DNA from 2 places in the Enterobacter pseudoroggenkampii genome. Region 2 is predicted to be linked to the other one. Evidence: predicted binding sites of a transcription regulator. Region 2 holds the regulator's gene; the other holds the start of a gene.
The links. Region 2 encodes PhoB, which activates phosphate uptake and scavenging genes when phosphate is short. Its sites were predicted from a motif close to CTGTCATAAAACTGNCNNAT; they were not measured.

Region 1 (8,077 bases), on a different contig from region 2:
ATTACCTGTATGAACCCGATCCGAAACCGCTGCTGGATACCCTGCTGCGTCGTTACGTTGAATCTCAGGTTTATCAGGGCGTTGTAGAAAACCTGGCCAGCGAGCAGGCCGCACGAATGGTGGCGATGAAAGCCGCGACCGATAATGGCGGCAGCCTGATTAAAGAGCTGCAGTTGGTTTACAACAAAGCTCGTCAGGCCAGCATTACTCAGGAACTCACCGAGATCGTCTCGGGGGCCGCCGCGGTTTAACCAGGTTTACGAATTACGTAGAGGATTCAAGATGGCTACTGGAAAGATTGTCCAGGTAATCGGCGCCGTGGTGGACGTCGAGTTCCCTCAGGACGCCGTACCACGCGTGTACGACGCGCTTGAGGTACAGAATGGTAACGAGAGCCTGGTGCTGGAAGTTCAGCAGCAGCTCGGCGGCGGTATCGTGCGTACCATCGCGATGGGTTCTTCCGACGGTCTGCGTCGTGGTCTGGAAGTAAAAGACCTTGAGCACCCGATCGAAGTCCCGGTAGGTAAAGCAACACTGGGTCGTATCATGAACGTATTGGGTCAACCAATCGACATGAAAGGCGACATCGGTGAAGAAGAGCGTTGGGCTATCCACCGCGCGGCACCTTCCTACGAAGAGCTGTCCAGCTCTCAGGAACTGCTGGAAACCGGTATCAAAGTTATCGACCTGATGTGTCCGTTCGCGAAGGGCGGTAAAGTCGGTCTGTTCGGTGGTGCGGGCGTAGGTAAAACCGTAAACATGATGGAGCTGATCCGTAACATCGCGATCGAGCACTCCGGTTACTCTGTGTTTGCGGGCGTAGGTGAACGTACTCGTGAGGGTAACGACTTCTACCACGAAATGACCGACTCCAACGTTCTGGACAAAGTATCCCTGGTTTACGGCCAGATGAACGAGCCACCAGGAAACCGTCTGCGCGTTGCGCTGACCGGTCTGACTATGGCTGAGAAATTCCGTGACGAAGGCCGTGACGTTCTGCTGTTCGTTGATAACATCTATCGTTACACCCTGGCCGGTACTGAAGTATCTGCACTGCTGGGTCGTATGCCTTCAGCGGTAGGTTATCAGCCTACGCTGGCGGAAGAGATGGGTGTTCTTCAGGAACGTATCACCTCTACCAAAACCGGTTCTATCACCTCCGTTCAGGCGGTATACGTACCTGCGGATGACTTGACTGACCCATCACCAGCCACCACCTTTGCGCACTTAGATGCAACCGTGGTACTGAGCCGTCAGATCGCGTCTCTGGGTATCTACCCGGCCGTTGACCCGCTGGACTCCACCAGCCGTCAGCTGGATCCACTGGTTGTTGGTCAGGAACACTACGACACCGCGCGTGGCGTACAGTCCCTGCTGCAGCGTTACCAGGAACTGAAAGACATCATCGCCATCCTGGGTATGGATGAACTGTCTGAAGAAGACAAACTGGTGGTAGCACGTGCGCGTAAGATCCAGCGCTTCCTGTCCCAGCCATTCTTCGTTGCGGAAGTATTCACCGGTTCTCCGGGTAAATACGTTTCCCTGAAAGACACCATCCGTGGCTTTAAAGGCATCATGGAAGGCGAATACGATCACCTGCCGGAGCAGGCGTTCTACATGGTTGGTTCCATCGACGAAGCCGTGGAAAAAGCCAAAAAACTTTAACGCCTTAATCGGAGGGTGATATGGCAATGACTTACCACCTGGACGTCGTCAGCGCAGAGCAACAAATGTTCTCTGGTCTGGTCGAGAAAATCCAGGTAACGGGTAGTGAAGGTGAACTGGGTATCTTCCCGGGTCACGCACCGCTGCTCACCGCCATTAAGCCTGGTATGATCCGCATCGTTAAACAGTTCGGTCACGAAGAGTTTATCTATCTGTCTGGCGGCATTCTTGAAGTGCAGCCTGGCAGTGTGACCGTTCTGGCCGATACCGCTATCCGTGGCCAGGATCTCGACGAAGCGCGAGCCCTGGAATCGAAGCGTAAGGCTGAAGAGCACATTAGCAGCTCTCATGGTGACGTGGATTACGCTCAGGCGTCTGCGGAGCTGGCCAAAGCGATCGCGAAACTGCGCGTTATCGAGTTGACCAAAAAAGCGATGTAACACCGGCTTGAAAAGCACAAAAGCCAGTCTGGATACCAGGCTGGCTTTTTTTTTCGGCCTTAATTCATGATGAAAAAGATGTAGAATTTTAAGCATCAAACGTTTTTACTTCTCACTCAAACTACCGTCAGGATGCGTATGTCAAACAGTGCGATGAGCGTGGTGATCCTTGCCGCAGGCAAAGGAACCCGCATGTATTCCGATCTGCCTAAGGTGCTCCACACGCTTGCAGGAAAGCCAATGGTGCAGCATGTCATTGATGCAGCGAATGAACTGGGTGCGAGTCAGGTCCACCTGGTCTACGGCCACGGTGGAGATCTGCTTAAAAAGACGCTGAGCGATGACAAGCTCAACTGGGTGCTTCAGGCCGAACAGTTGGGTACAGGCCATGCGATGCAGCAGGCAGCGCCTTTCTTTGCGGATGACGAAGACATTTTGATGCTCTACGGCGATGTCCCGCTGATCTCCGTTGAAACACTGACTCGCCTGCGTGCAGCCAAACCGCAGGGCGGCATCGGTTTGTTGACCGTCGTGCTGGACGATCCGAGCGGTTATGGCCGCATCACCCGTGAAAACGGTAACGTCACGGGTATTGTTGAGCATAAAGATGCCAGCGACGAACAGCGCAAGATTCAGGAGATCAACACCGGTATCCTGATTGCCAATGGCGCGGATATGAAGCGCTGGCTGTCCAAACTCAACAACAACAACGCGCAGGGTGAATACTACATCACCGACATCATTGCGATGGCGTACCACGAAGGGCGTGAAATTGCCGCCGTTCATCCGGCGCGCATCAGCGAAACGGACGGTGTGAACAACCGCCTGCAGCTTTCTCGTCTTGAGCGTATTTATCAGTCCGAGCAGGCTGAAAAACTGCTGCTGGCGGGCGTGATGCTGCGCGATCCGGCGCGTTTCGATCTGCGTGGTTCGTTATCTCACGGGCGTGACGTTGAGATTGATACTAACGTTATCCTCGAGGGTAACGTGACGCTGGGCAACCGCGTCAAAATTGGCACCGGCTGCGTGATTAAAAACAGCGTCATCGGTGACGACTGCGAAGTCAGCCCGTACAGCGTGGTGGAAGATGCCCGTCTGGATGCCGCCTGTACCATCGGCCCGTTTGCACGTCTGCGCCCGGGCGCTGAGCTGCTGGAAGGCGCTCACGTGGGTAACTTCGTGGAAATGAAAAAAGCGCGTCTGGGTAAAGGCTCGAAAGCCGGTCATCTGACCTATCTTGGCGACGCGGAAATTGGCAATAACGTGAATATTGGTGCAGGGACGATTACCTGTAACTATGACGGCGCGAATAAGTTTAAAACCATCATCGGTGATGACGTGTTCGTTGGCTCCGATACGCAGCTGGTGGCGCCTGTTACCGTGGGTAACGGGGTGACCATTGCCGCCGGAACAACCGTCACGCGCGATGTGGCCGAGAACGCGCTGGTGTTAAGCCGCGTTCCGCAGGTCAGCAAGCAGGGCTGGAAACGCCCGGTGAAGAAAAAGTAACGGATTTACCCCTCACCCTAACCCTCTCCCCACAGGGGAGAGGGGATCGTTCGGTGCGGTGTTTTTCTCCCTCGCCCCTTTGGGGAGAGGGCCGGGGTGAGGGGATAATATAATCCTCCCCCCACAAGCAGTACCCATAAAAATAACCCCACTCTCTACAAGGCTCGGGGCGCCCGGAAAGGGCAAATACAGGTCAGCGACAACGCAGGCATAATGCCTAAATTCGGAATCTAAAATTATGTGTGGAATTGTTGGCGCAGTTGCGCAGCGTGATATTGCTGAAATCCTTCTCGAAGGTTTACGTCGTCTGGAATACCGTGGTTACGACTCAGCCGGTCTGGCTGTCGTCGATGCAGAAGGCCATATGACCCGTCTGCGTCGTCTCGGAAAAGTGCAGATGCTGGCCCAGGCCGCGGAAGAACATCCGCTGCGCGGTGGTACCGGTATTGCGCACACCCGCTGGGCGACGCACGGTGAACCGTCTGAAGGTAACGCGCACCCGCATGTGTCTGAACACATCGTGGTCGTGCACAACGGCATTATCGAAAACCACGAACCGCTACGCGAAGAACTGAAAGCGCGCGGCTACACCTTCGTCTCTGAAACTGACACCGAAGTGATTGCTCACCTGGTGCACTGGGAGCTGGAGCAGGGCGGCACACTGCGTGATGCGGTGCTGCGTGCTATCCCTCAGCTGCGCGGTGCGTACGGTACGGTGATCATGGATTCCCGCGACCCGTCCACGCTGCTGGCCGCGCGTTCCGGTAGCCCGATGGTTATCGGTCTGGGCATGGGCGAAAACTTCATCGCTTCTGACCAGCTGGCGCTCCTGCCGGTTACCCGTCGCTTTATCTTCCTCGAAGAGGGTGATATCGCGGAAGTGACTCGCCGCAGCGTGACCGTGTTCGATACCAAAGGCGAGCAGGTGAAACGTCAGGAGATCGAATCGAATCTGCAGTACGACGCGGGCGATAAAGGCGCTTACCGTCACTACATGCAGAAAGAGATTTACGAGCAGCCAAACGCCATCAAAAACACCCTGACCGGGCGCATCAGCCACGGTGAAGTGGATCTGAGCGAGCTGGGTGCAAACGCGAACGAACTGCTCGGCAAGGTTGAGCACATTCAGATCGTGGCCTGCGGCACCTCCTACAACTCCGGTATGGTTTCTCGCTACTGGTTTGAATCCCTGGCGGGCGTGCCGTGCGATGTGGAAATCGCGTCTGAATTCCGCTATCGCAAATCTGCGGTGCGTCGTAACAGCCTGATGATCACCCTTTCCCAGTCTGGCGAAACGGCGGACACGCTTGCCGCGCTGCGTCTCTCTAAAGAGCTGGGTTACCTGGGCTCACTGGCCATCTGCAACGTTCCTGGCTCTTCCCTGGTGCGTGAATCCGATCTGGCGCTGATGACCAAAGCAGGCACCGAAATCGGCGTGGCCTCCACCAAAGCGTTTACCACGCAGCTGACCGTTCTGCTGATGCTGGTGGCGAAGCTGGCGCGTCTGAAAGGCGAAGATGCTTCCGTTGAGCACGACATCGTTCACGGCCTACAGGCGCTGCCGAGCCGCATTGAGCAGATGCTGTCTCAGGACAAACGCATTGAAGCGCTGGCGGAAGACTTCTCTGATAAACATCACGCCCTGTTCCTGGGTCGTGGCGATCAGTATCCGATTGCGCTGGAAGGCGCGCTGAAGCTGAAAGAGATCTCCTACATTCACGCTGAAGCCTATGCGGCAGGCGAGCTGAAACACGGCCCGCTGGCGCTGATTGACGCGGATATGCCGGTCATCGTTGTGGCACCAAACAACGAACTGCTGGAAAAACTGAAATCTAACATCGAAGAAGTCCGCGCCCGCGGTGGTGTCCTGTACGTCTTCGCCGACAAAGATGCCGGTTTTGTCAGCAATGACAACATGCACATCATCGAGATGCCGCATGTGGAAGAGGTGATTGCACCCATCTTCTACACCGTTCCGCTGCAGCTGCTGGCCTATCACGTGGCGCTGATCAAAGGCACCGACGTCGACCAGCCGCGTAACCTGGCGAAATCGGTTACCGTAGAATAATCCCTTCAGGCTCCACCTTCGGGTGGAGCTTTTTTATCCTGCCTGGTTTGTTTTTCATCAATCCTTTCTCATTTTTAATAATGACAATTTGTCATCTTCAGCTACTTTTTTCAGTGTCACATAAAGAAAATATTTCTGAAAACGTCTTGTCATAAAAGTGGCTAATGCATTGAAATATAATATTTATTTTGCTTGTTTTTAAGTGAAATTTCCATTGTCATAAAACTGTCATAATTCGTACATTTATCTGTCACCTGTTTGTCCTATTTTGCTCATCGTAGCCACTAAACAACGATTTACGAAAATCTTGCAGGAGACATTATGAAAGTTATGCGTACCACTGTCGCAACTGTTGTCGCCGCGACCTTATCTCTGAGCGCGTTCTCTGTATTTGCAGAAGCAAGCCTGACTGGCGCTGGTGCAACCTTCCCTGCGCCGGTGTATGCCAAATGGGCGGATACCTACCAGAAAGAAACTGGTAACAAGGTTAACTATCAGGGTATCGGCTCCTCCGGTGGCGTGAAACAAATTACCGCGAACACGGTTGATTTCGGCGCATCAGACGCTCCGCTGTCTGATGACAAACTGGCTCAGGAAGGCCTGTTCCAGTTCCCGACCGTGATCGGTGGCGTGGTCCTGGCCATCAACCTGCCGGGCGTGAAGTCGGGCGAGCTGGTGCTGGACGGCAAAACCCTGGGTGACATCTACCTGGGCAAAATCAAAAAATGGGATGACGAAGCGATCGCCAAACTCAACCCAGGCCTGAAGCTGCCTTCTCAGAACATCGCCGTGGTTCGCCGCGCGGATGGTTCCGGTACCTCTTTCGTGTTCACCAGCTACCTGGCAAAAGTGAACGAAGAGTGGAAATCTAAAGTCGGCTCCGGCTCTACCGTTAACTGGCCAACCGGTCTGGGCGGTAAAGGTAACGACGGTATCGCTGCGTTCGTACAGCGTCTGCCTGGCTCCATCGGCTACGTAGAGTATGCGTATGCGAAGCAGAACAACCTGTCCTACACCAAACTGGTTTCAGCCGACGGCAAACCGGTTAGCCCAACCGAAGAGAACTTTGCTAACGCAGCGAAAGGCGCTGACTGGAGCAAATCGTTCGCGCAGGATCTGACTAACCAGAAAGGCGAAGGTGCATGGCCAATCACCTCTACCACCTTCATCCTGGTTCACAAAGAGCAGAAGAAACCTGAGCAGGGCACCGAAGTGCTGAAGTTCTTCGACTGGGCATACAAAAACGGCGGCAAACAGGCTAACGCTCTGGATTACGCCACCCTGCCGGACAACGTGGTTGAGCAGATTCGCGCTGCATGGAAAACCAACGTGAAAGACAGCAGCGGTAAAGCGCTGTACTAACAGGATATATTTAACGAAGATGGCGGGTGGCGCTGCGCTTACCCGCCCTACGGTTTAAGCTGTAGGCCCGGTAAGCGTTAGCGCCACCGGGCATATTCGTAAAAACGTCTCAAACAGAAGAGTAATTTATGGCTGCAACCAAGCCTGCATTTAACCCTCCGGGTAAAAAAGGTGACATGATTTTCAGCGCGCTGGTTAAACTGGCTGCGCTGATTGTGCTATTGCTGCTGGGCGGCATTATCGTGTCTCTGATTTTCTCCTCATGGCCGAGCATCCAGAAATTCGGTTTCTCCTTCCTGTGGACCAAAGAGTGGGACGCGCCGAACGACATCTACGGTGCCCTGGTGCCGATTTACGGCACGTTGATGACCTCGTTCATCGCCCTTCTGATTGCGGTTCCGGTAAGCTTTGGTATTGCCCTGTTCCTGACGGAACTGGCGCCGGGCTGGCTGCGGCGCCCGCTGGGTATTGCCATCGAACTGCTGGCAGCCATTCCAAGTATCGTCTACGGCATGTGGGGCCTGTTCATCTTTGCTCCGCTGTTCGCCACATACTTCCAGGAACCGGTCGGTAACGTTCTTTCTGCCATTCCGTTTGTGGGGGCCCTGTTCTCTGGCCCGGCTTTCGGTATTGGCATTCTGGCGGCAGGTGTGATCCTCGCCATCATGATTATTCCGTACATTGCGGCGGTTATGCGCGATGTCTTCGAACAAACGCCGGTGATGATGAAAGAGTCGGCCTACGGTATCGGCTGCACCACCTGGGAAGTGATCTGGCGCATCGTCCTTCCGTTCACCAAAAATGGGGTGATCGGGGGCGTGATGCTGGGCTTAGGTCGTGCGTTGGGTGAAACCATGGCGGTCACCTTTATCATCGGTAACACCTACCAGCTCGACAGCGCGTCGCTCTATATGCCGGGTAACAGTATTACCTCGGCGCTGGCGAATGAATTTGCGGAAGCGGAATCGGGGCTGCACGTGGCGGCGCTGATGGAGCTGGGTCTGATTCTGTTCGTTATCACCTTCATTGTTCT
Region 2 (8,077 bases):
CGCGGCGGTCCAGACGTGTTCACCCGCCTGTAGGCCAACCATTGGAGGGAAAATGATGTTGCCTGCGCCAACGAACAGCGCAAATGTCATAAAGCCCAGCGCGATGATGTCACGCGATTTTAAGTGATGGGTCATAAAACCTTACTGCCTGTGGATGTGGTGTTGAAAACATTGAGATTTTCGATATCCCTGACGGGACGATACAGCCGAAAATTTGCTCAATTTCAGCGGGAAATGCTCCCGTCCTGGCGTGGAGAAGAATAGTTTTTCGATTTACCACGCAAATACAGTCGGTCTGACAGTATCTGGGGCGCAATTTAAACGCTTATAACGTTTAAAGGCAAGGTGGGATCGCAAAACCAGAACAATATGCCAGTATGAAAATACACGTTAGAATAATACGCTGTTTATAAGAAAAACCCATGGCTAATCATGCGAACAAAAAACAGACAGCCGTATAAAATTCATCCGCGTTTCGCTTGACTGCAAAGCAAACGGGCCAGCGATGGCTGACCCGTGGAAAGGTAAAATGACACGCCTGCCGTCAGGCGATCTTTTTGGCAATTAATCGTTCCGGAATAACGAAACTGAAACGGGTTCCTTTACCCAGCGTACTCTGAATATCGAGACGGCTTTCATGGTGATTCACCGCGTGTTTCACAATTGCCAGCCCCAGGCCGCTTCCGCCCGTCTGCCGGGATCGCGCTTTATCCACACGGTAAAAGCGCTCGGTCAGACGCGGAATATGCTCCGGCGCGATCCCCGGCCCATTGTCTTCCACGCTAAACTCCGCCCCCGTTGGGGCATGGTGCCAGCGCACCACGATATTTGTCCCCTCAGGCGTATGATTCACCGCGTTATACACCAGGTTGGAAATAGCGCTACGCAGTTCATCTTCGCTGCCCAGCACCTTCAGCGTATTGTCGACCTCAAAGGTCAGGTGATGCTTTTTGTGGCTTAACGTCTGCGCTTCACGCTCCACGACCCGCAGCATCATCGGGACATCAATGGTGTCATTTAGTGCCAGCGTTGGCGCCGCTTCAATCTTCGAGAGCGTCAGCAGCTGCTTCACCAGCCCTTCCATCCGGTGCGTTTGCTCGCGCATGGTGTGCAGCGCTTTTTCACGCGGCGCGCCTTCCAGCGTTTGCTCCTGCATCATTTCCAGGTAGCCCTGCAGCACGGTCAACGGGGTTCGCAGTTCGTGACTGACGTTGGCGAAGAAGTTGCGACGCGCCCCTTCCAGCTGGTGCATTTGGGTAACATCGCGCGCCACCATCAGCCACTGCTTATCGCTGTAGGGCATCACGCGGATCTCCAGATGGCGACCATTATTGAGCTTCAGATTGTGCGGACGGGTAAAATCACGCTTTTTCAGGTACAGCGTAAACTCGGGATAGCGCAGAAGGTTGAGGATATTTTGACCGTTGTCATCCGGCCAGCGCAGGCCCAGCAGCTGTTGCGCCAGGCCGTTACACCAGAAGATCGTCCCTTCTTCGGTTGTCAGAATCACGGCATCCGGCAGCGACTCTGCACCGCTGCGGAAACGCTTAATCAGGCTTCCCAGCTCGCGGCGACGCTTTTTATTACGCATCTGCATCTGATGCAGACCGTACAGCAGCGGCTCCCAGCTGCCGCTTCCCGGCGGCGGCGTCATACTTCGGTCAACCCACAGCCACCAGGAGAGGCGCAGCAGGTTCCAGAAATGCCAGATCAGCAGCCCGGTGACCGACGCCAGCAGAAACCACGGCAGGTGTCCAAGAAAGGCCCCAAGAAGGAAGGCCGGAATACAGCATAAGATCAGTTCAAAGACGAGCCTTTTCCATGACAGACGTTCCAGCACGCGTCACACTCCTGTCATTGTTCAGAAACGGGTAGAAAAACGATAACCCGTGCCGCGGACCGTCTGCACCATGCGATCGTGGCCGCTCAGTTCCAGTGCTTTTCGCAGGCGGCGAATATGTACGTCAACCGTCCGGTCTTCGACATACACGTTAGTTCCCCAGACGTTATTCAGCAACTGCTCGCGGCTGTACACGCGTTCCGGGTGGGTCATAAAGAAGTGCAGGAGTTTAAATTCGGTAGGCCCCATGTCGAGGGGATTTTCACCGGTCATCACGCGGTGTGAGGTGGGATCAAGGCTCAGCCCCTGCATCTCAATCACCTCTTCCACCGCCATCGGCGAAATACGGCGCATCACGGCTTTAATGCGGGCGACCAGCTCTTTAGGGGAGAACGGTTTGGTAATGTAATCGTCCGCGCCGGTCTCAAGACCGCGCACGCGATCCTCTTCTTCTCCGCGCGCCGTAAGCATCACAACCGGGATGTCGCGGGTCAGCGCTTCACGCTTCAGGTGTTTGATAAACTGCAGTCCGGAGCCGCCAGGCAACATCCAGTCCAGCAGAATCAGATCGGGCCAGGGTTCATTCAGCTGGTTCACTGCGCTGTCATAATCTTCCGCTTCAACCGGCTGGAAACCGTTTTGCTCGAGCACGAAGCACACCATTTCACGAATTGGAGCTTCATCTTCTACGACCAGAATACGTCTCGCCATACTTTGCCCTGTCTTATCTTATTTAAGTTACAAGTTTGTAATTCGGCGCCATTATGCGTCAGATTTATGACAGATTTATGAAAAACAGTACCACGATAACGGGCAAACCGTTGTTTTATTACAGCGGTTATTTTCCCTTCTCTGAACGTTTATAATCCTGCTTTCTCTTTTTTGCCACGGATCAGCTATGCGCATACTTCACACCTCGGACTGGCATCTGGGTCAAAATTTTTACAGCAAAAGCCGTGCGGCTGAACATGAAGCGTTCCTGAACTGGCTGCTGGAAACGGCCCGGACGCACGAGGTGGACGCGATTATTGTGGCGGGTGACATCTTTGATACCGGCTCGCCCCCCAGCTATGCGCGTGAACTGTATAACCGCTTCGTGGTGAATCTGCAGCAAACCGGCTGTCACCTGGTGATTGTCGCCGGCAACCATGATTCCGTCGCCACGCTCAATGAATCCCGCGATATCCTGGCATTTCTCAATACCACCGTGGTCGCCAGCGCCGGGCACGCCCCGCAGATCCTGAATAAACGCGACGGCTCGCCGGGGGCTGTGCTGTGTCCGATACCGTTTTTACGTCCGCGGGACATCGTGCAAAGCCAGGCAGGGCTGTCGGGTGCAGAAAAGCAGCAACATCTGTTACAGGCCATCACCGACTATTACCGCCAGCAGCACGCCGAAGCCTGTGCCCTGCGGGGTGAACAGCCTATTCCGGTGATTGCAACCGGGCATCTCACCACCGTCGGGGCCAGTAAAAGTGACGCCGTGCGTGACATCTATATCGGTACGCTGGATGCCTTTCCGGCGCAGAACTTCCCGCCAGCCGACTACATTGCGCTCGGACACATTCACCGCGCGCAGGTTATTGGCGGCAGCGAGCACATCCGCTACTGCGGCTCCCCTATTTCGCTCAGCTTTGACGAAACAGGGAAAGCCAAATCCGTGCATCTGGTGAGCTTCAGCGAGGGAAAACTCCGCGCCGTCGAGACGCTGGAAGTACCGGTCACCCAGCCGCTGGCGGTGCTGAAAGGCGATCTCGATGCCATCACCGCCCAGCTGGAACAGTGGCGCGGTGTCGAACAAGATCCCCCCGTCTGGCTGGATATCGAAATCACCACCGATGACTACCTGCACGATATGCAGCGCAAAATTCAGGCGCTGACGGAGGATTTGCCCGTCGAAGTCTTACTGGTCCGCCGCAGCCGCGAGCAGCGCGAGAAAATTCTGTTAAGCGCTCAACGTGAAACGCTCAGTGAACTGCGGGTTGAAGAGGTGTTTGAACGCAGGCTCTCGCAGGAAGAGATTGACGACGCGAAGCGCGCAAGACTCAGCGAACTGTTCAGCCGTACCCTGCATGCGCTCAATGATGAGGAAGAAAACGCATGAAAATTTTGAGCCTGCGCCTGAAAAATCTCAACTCACTCAAGGGCGAGTGGAAAATTGACTTTACCGAGGAGCCGTTTGCCAGCAACGGGCTGTTTGCCATCACCGGCGCGACCGGGGCAGGAAAAACTACCCTGCTCGACGCCATCTGTCTGGCGCTTTATCACGAAACGCCGCGACTGCAGAAGGTCTCTCAGGCGCAAAATGATCTGATGACGCGCGACACCGCCGAATGCCTGGCAGAAGTGGAGTTCGAGGTAAAAGGCACCGCCTATCGCGCCTTCTGGAGCCAGAACCGGGCGCGCAACCAGCCGGACGGGAACCTGCAGGCACCGCGCGTGGAGCTGGCGCGCTGTGAAGATGGCAAAATCCTGGCCGACAAAGTGTCGGATAAGCTGGAGCAAACCGCCGCGCTTACCGGGCTGGACTACGGGCGCTTTACCCGCTCGATGCTGCTGTCACAGGGGCAGTTTGCCGCCTTCCTTAATGCCAAACCGAGCGATCGTGCCGAGCTGCTGGAAGAGCTGACCGGCACCGAGATCTACGGCCAGATTTCCGCCATGGTGTTTGAAAAACATAAAGCCGCCCGCAGCGTGCTTGAAAAGTGCGAGGCGCAGGCGGCGGGCGTCGTTCTGTTGAGCGAAGAACAGCAGCAGCAGTTACAGCAAAGTTTGCAGGCACTTACTGACGAAGAGAAAACCCTGCTGGTTCAGCAGCAAAGCCAGCAGAAAGATTTTCAGTGGCTTACGCGTCATGATGAGCTCGTGCGCGAGCAACAGCGCGTCACCGCGACGCAGCAGCAGGCGCAACAGGCGCTGACGAACGCTGCGCCAGAGCTGGCAAAGCTCCAGCTTGCTCTGCCCGCCGCCCAGCTTCGACCGCTCTGGGAACATCAGCAGGAGCAAACCGCGCGTCTGGCACAGACGCAGCAGCGAATTATCGAAGTAAATACTCGCTTACAAGCCAGAACCGCGCTGCGTTCACGTATCCGCAATGCCGCCCTGCGTAACCACGAACAGCTTCAGACCGAACTGACGGCGCTGGCGCAGTGGCTGGCGGAGCACGATCGCTATCGGCTGCTGGGACAGGAGATTGCCGGCTGGCGCGCCCAGTTCTCGCAGCTTAACCGCGATAAAACGCAGTTAGCCTCGCTTGCTGCGCGGATGAGTGAATTACGCAACAGGCTGGCTGAGATGCCGGAAAATGCGCTGACCCTGACGGCGGATGAGGTCAGCGCGGCCATGGAGCAGCAGTCCCGGTCACGCACGCTGCGCCAGCGGCTAACGTCGCTGCATGCCCGCTATCAGCCGCTGCAAAAGCGCCTGCGCCAGAGCGGTGAAAGCGTGCAGAAGGCGCAGGCCGAACAAAATAAACTCAATGAAACGCTGACGCTGCGCCGCCAGCAGTACAAAGAGAAACACCAGCACTATCTGGACCTGAAGGCCCTGTGCGAACGCGAAGCGACGATTAAAGACCTGGAAAGCTATCGTGCCCGGCTTGAGGCCGGCAAACCCTGTCCGCTGTGCGGCTCCAGCGAGCATCCCGCCGTTGAGCAATACCAGTCGCTTGAGCTGACGGATAACCAGCGCCGCCGTGATGCCCTGGAAAAAGAGGTCGCCGCGCTTAAAGAGGAAGGCCTGCTGGTGCTGGGACAGGTTAATGCCCTGACTCAGCAGATCCAGCGCGAGACAGACGAAGTTCAGACGCTCTCTCAGGAAGAGCAAGCACTCACTAAAGAGTGGATCGAGGCCTGTGCTTCCCTGAATATAGCGTTGAATATTCAGGACGATATCGCGCCATGGCTGAACGAGCAGGAACAGTACGAGCGCCAGCTTTATCAGCTCAGCCAACGTCTGACCCTGCAAAACCAGTTGAACGAGCAGGAAGCGCAGGAGCGACAGTATCAGCAGCAGCTGACGGCCGCGCGACAGGCGCTGGAACACGCCCTGCTCTCGCTATCACTCAACGTACCTGAAGACGGTAATGAAGCCGCCTGGCTGCACGCCCGCGAAGCGGAATTCTCGCAGTGGCAGGAGAAGCAAACGCAGCACGGCGTGCTTCAGGAACGCATAAACGCCCTGAAGCCGCTGCTCGACGCGCTTCCGGCAACGAACAGCGCAGACGCCGAACCGGTTATTCCTGACAACTGGCGCGACATCCACGACGAGTGCGTGTCGCTACAGAGCCAGCTGACCGCGCAACAGCAGCAGGAGACGCTGGAGCAAGAGCGTCTGCAACAGTCGCAGACGCAGTTCACCGCGGCGCTCTCGGCAAGCTGCTTTGCCGATCGGGACGCGTTCCTTGCCGCGCTGTTGGATGACGACGCTATTCGCCACCTTGAACAGCTGAAACAGTCGCTGGAAAACCAGATACAGCAGGCCGCGGCCCTTTCCGGCCAGGCTAACCAGCAGCTGCAGGCTCATCTGGCGCTGCGGCCGGAAGGGCTCGACGCCGATGCCCCCACGCTGCAAAGCCAGCTGCAGCAGCTGGCGCAGCGGCTGCGCGAGAACACCACGCATCAGGGCGAGATCCGTCAGCAGCTTAAGCAGGACAGCGATAACCGTCAGCACCAGTTGGCGTTGATGCAGCAAATTGAAGAGGCCGCGCGCCAGGCGGACGACTGGGGGTACCTGAACGCGCTGATCGGCTCCAGCACCGGCGACAAGTTCCGTAAGTTCGCCCAGGGACTGACGCTGGACAATCTTGTCTGGCTCGCAAACCAGCAGCTTAACCGTCTGCACGGGCGTTATCTGCTGCAGCGTAAGGCCAGTGACGCGCTGGAGCTGGAAGTGGTCGATACCTGGCAGGCGGATGCGGTTCGCGATACCCGTACGCTCTCGGGCGGTGAAAGCTTCCTGGTCAGCCTGGCGCTGGCGCTGGCCCTTTCCGATCTGGTGAGTCATAAGACGCGGATCGATTCCCTGTTCCTGGATGAAGGGTTCGGCACGCTCGACAGTGAAACGCTGGATACCGCGCTGGATGCGCTCGACGCGCTGAACGCCACCGGGAAAACCATCGGCGTGATCAGCCACGTTGAGGCGATGAAAGAGCGCATTCCGGTGCAGATTAAGGTGAAGAAGATCAACGGCCTGGGGTATAGCAGGCTGGATAAGGTGTTTGCGGTGGAATGAATGGGGTGATCGTGCGGTCTGATGCCCTCACCCTAACCCTCTCCCACAGGGAGAGGGAATAAACGTTTATTCTGGCCATAACCACGCCGCGCCGCGCACGCCGCTGGAGTCCCCGTGCAGCGCTTTGCGGATCGGGGTTTCGCATTCACCGCCGAAGACCCACTGTTTCACCAGGTTCGGCACCGTGGCGTACAGCCGATCGACGTTGCTCATGCCGCCACCCAGCACTATCACGTCAGGATCGAGAATATTCACCACGTGAGCCAGCGATTTCGCCAGCCGCATTTCGTAGCGGCTAAGCGCCAGTTCGGCGACAGGATCCTGTTCTTCGACCAGACGCATGATTTCGTTGCCCTTGAGCGGCTGGCCGCTCAGACGGCGGTAGTCGGTCGCAAACCCGGTGCCGGAGATAAACGTCTCGATACAGCCCTGTTTTCCGCAGTAGCACGGAACTTCAGCGCGGTATTTAAGCTCGTCTTCATCCATCCACGGTAGCGGGTTGTGTCCCCACTCGCCCGCCGTGCCGTTGCCGCCGATATGGGCGCGCCCCCCGAACGCCACCCCCGCGCCGCAGCCGGTGCCGATAATAACGGCAAACACGGTCTGGGCACCCGCTGCCGCGCCGTCGATGGCCTCAGAGACCGCCAGGCAGTTGGCATCGTTGGCCAGACGCACGTCCCGGTTCAGACGCGCGCTTAAATCTTTATCAAACGGCTGGCCGTTGAGCCAGGTGGAGTTAGCATTTTTAACCACGCCGGTATACGGCGAGATCGACCCTGGGATCCCCATCCCGACGCTGCCGGTTTGCCCAGTCGCCTGCTCTGCCATCTCAACCAGCCTGGCAATCGTCTCGATAGTCTGGTGATAATCATCGCGCGGCGTCGGCAGACGATGGCGAAACAGCTGCTCCCCCTGCTCGCTCAGTGCGATAACTTCTGTTTTGGTGCCGCCCAAATCGATCCCAATACGCACAAGACTCTCCTCATTATTTTGATTATCAACAGA

Region 1: a site for PhoB is predicted at 5,897-5,916, ahead of pstS (phosphate ABC transporter substrate-binding protein PstS). Genes of this name have one in related genera too.

The regions. Positions count from the first base shown of each region.
Region 1 covers NZ_JAPMLV010000003.1:24,072-32,148, forward strand. Annotated here, with positions in the region: gene atpG (F0F1 ATP synthase subunit gamma) at 1-251, shown strand, start outside; gene atpD (F0F1 ATP synthase subunit beta) at 283-1,665, shown strand; gene OTG14_RS15710 (F0F1 ATP synthase subunit epsilon) at 1,686-2,105, shown strand; gene glmU (bifunctional UDP-N-acetylglucosamine diphosphorylase/glucosamine-1-phosphate N-acetyltransferase GlmU) at 2,244-3,614, shown strand; gene glmS (glutamine--fructose-6-phosphate transaminase (isomerizing)) at 3,853-5,682, shown strand; gene pstS (phosphate ABC transporter substrate-binding protein PstS) at 6,004-7,044, shown strand; gene pstC (phosphate ABC transporter permease PstC) at 7,173-8,077, shown strand, end outside.
Region 2 covers NZ_JAPMLV010000001.1:88,494-96,570, reverse strand. Annotated here, with positions in the region: gene brnQ (branched-chain amino acid transporter carrier protein BrnQ) at 1-135, opposite strand, end outside; gene phoR (phosphate regulon sensor histidine kinase PhoR) at 545-1,840, opposite strand; gene phoB (phosphate response regulator transcription factor PhoB) at 1,862-2,551, opposite strand; gene sbcD (exonuclease subunit SbcD) at 2,739-3,944, shown strand; gene sbcC (exonuclease subunit SbcC) at 3,941-7,072, shown strand; gene mak (fructokinase) at 7,139-8,044, opposite strand.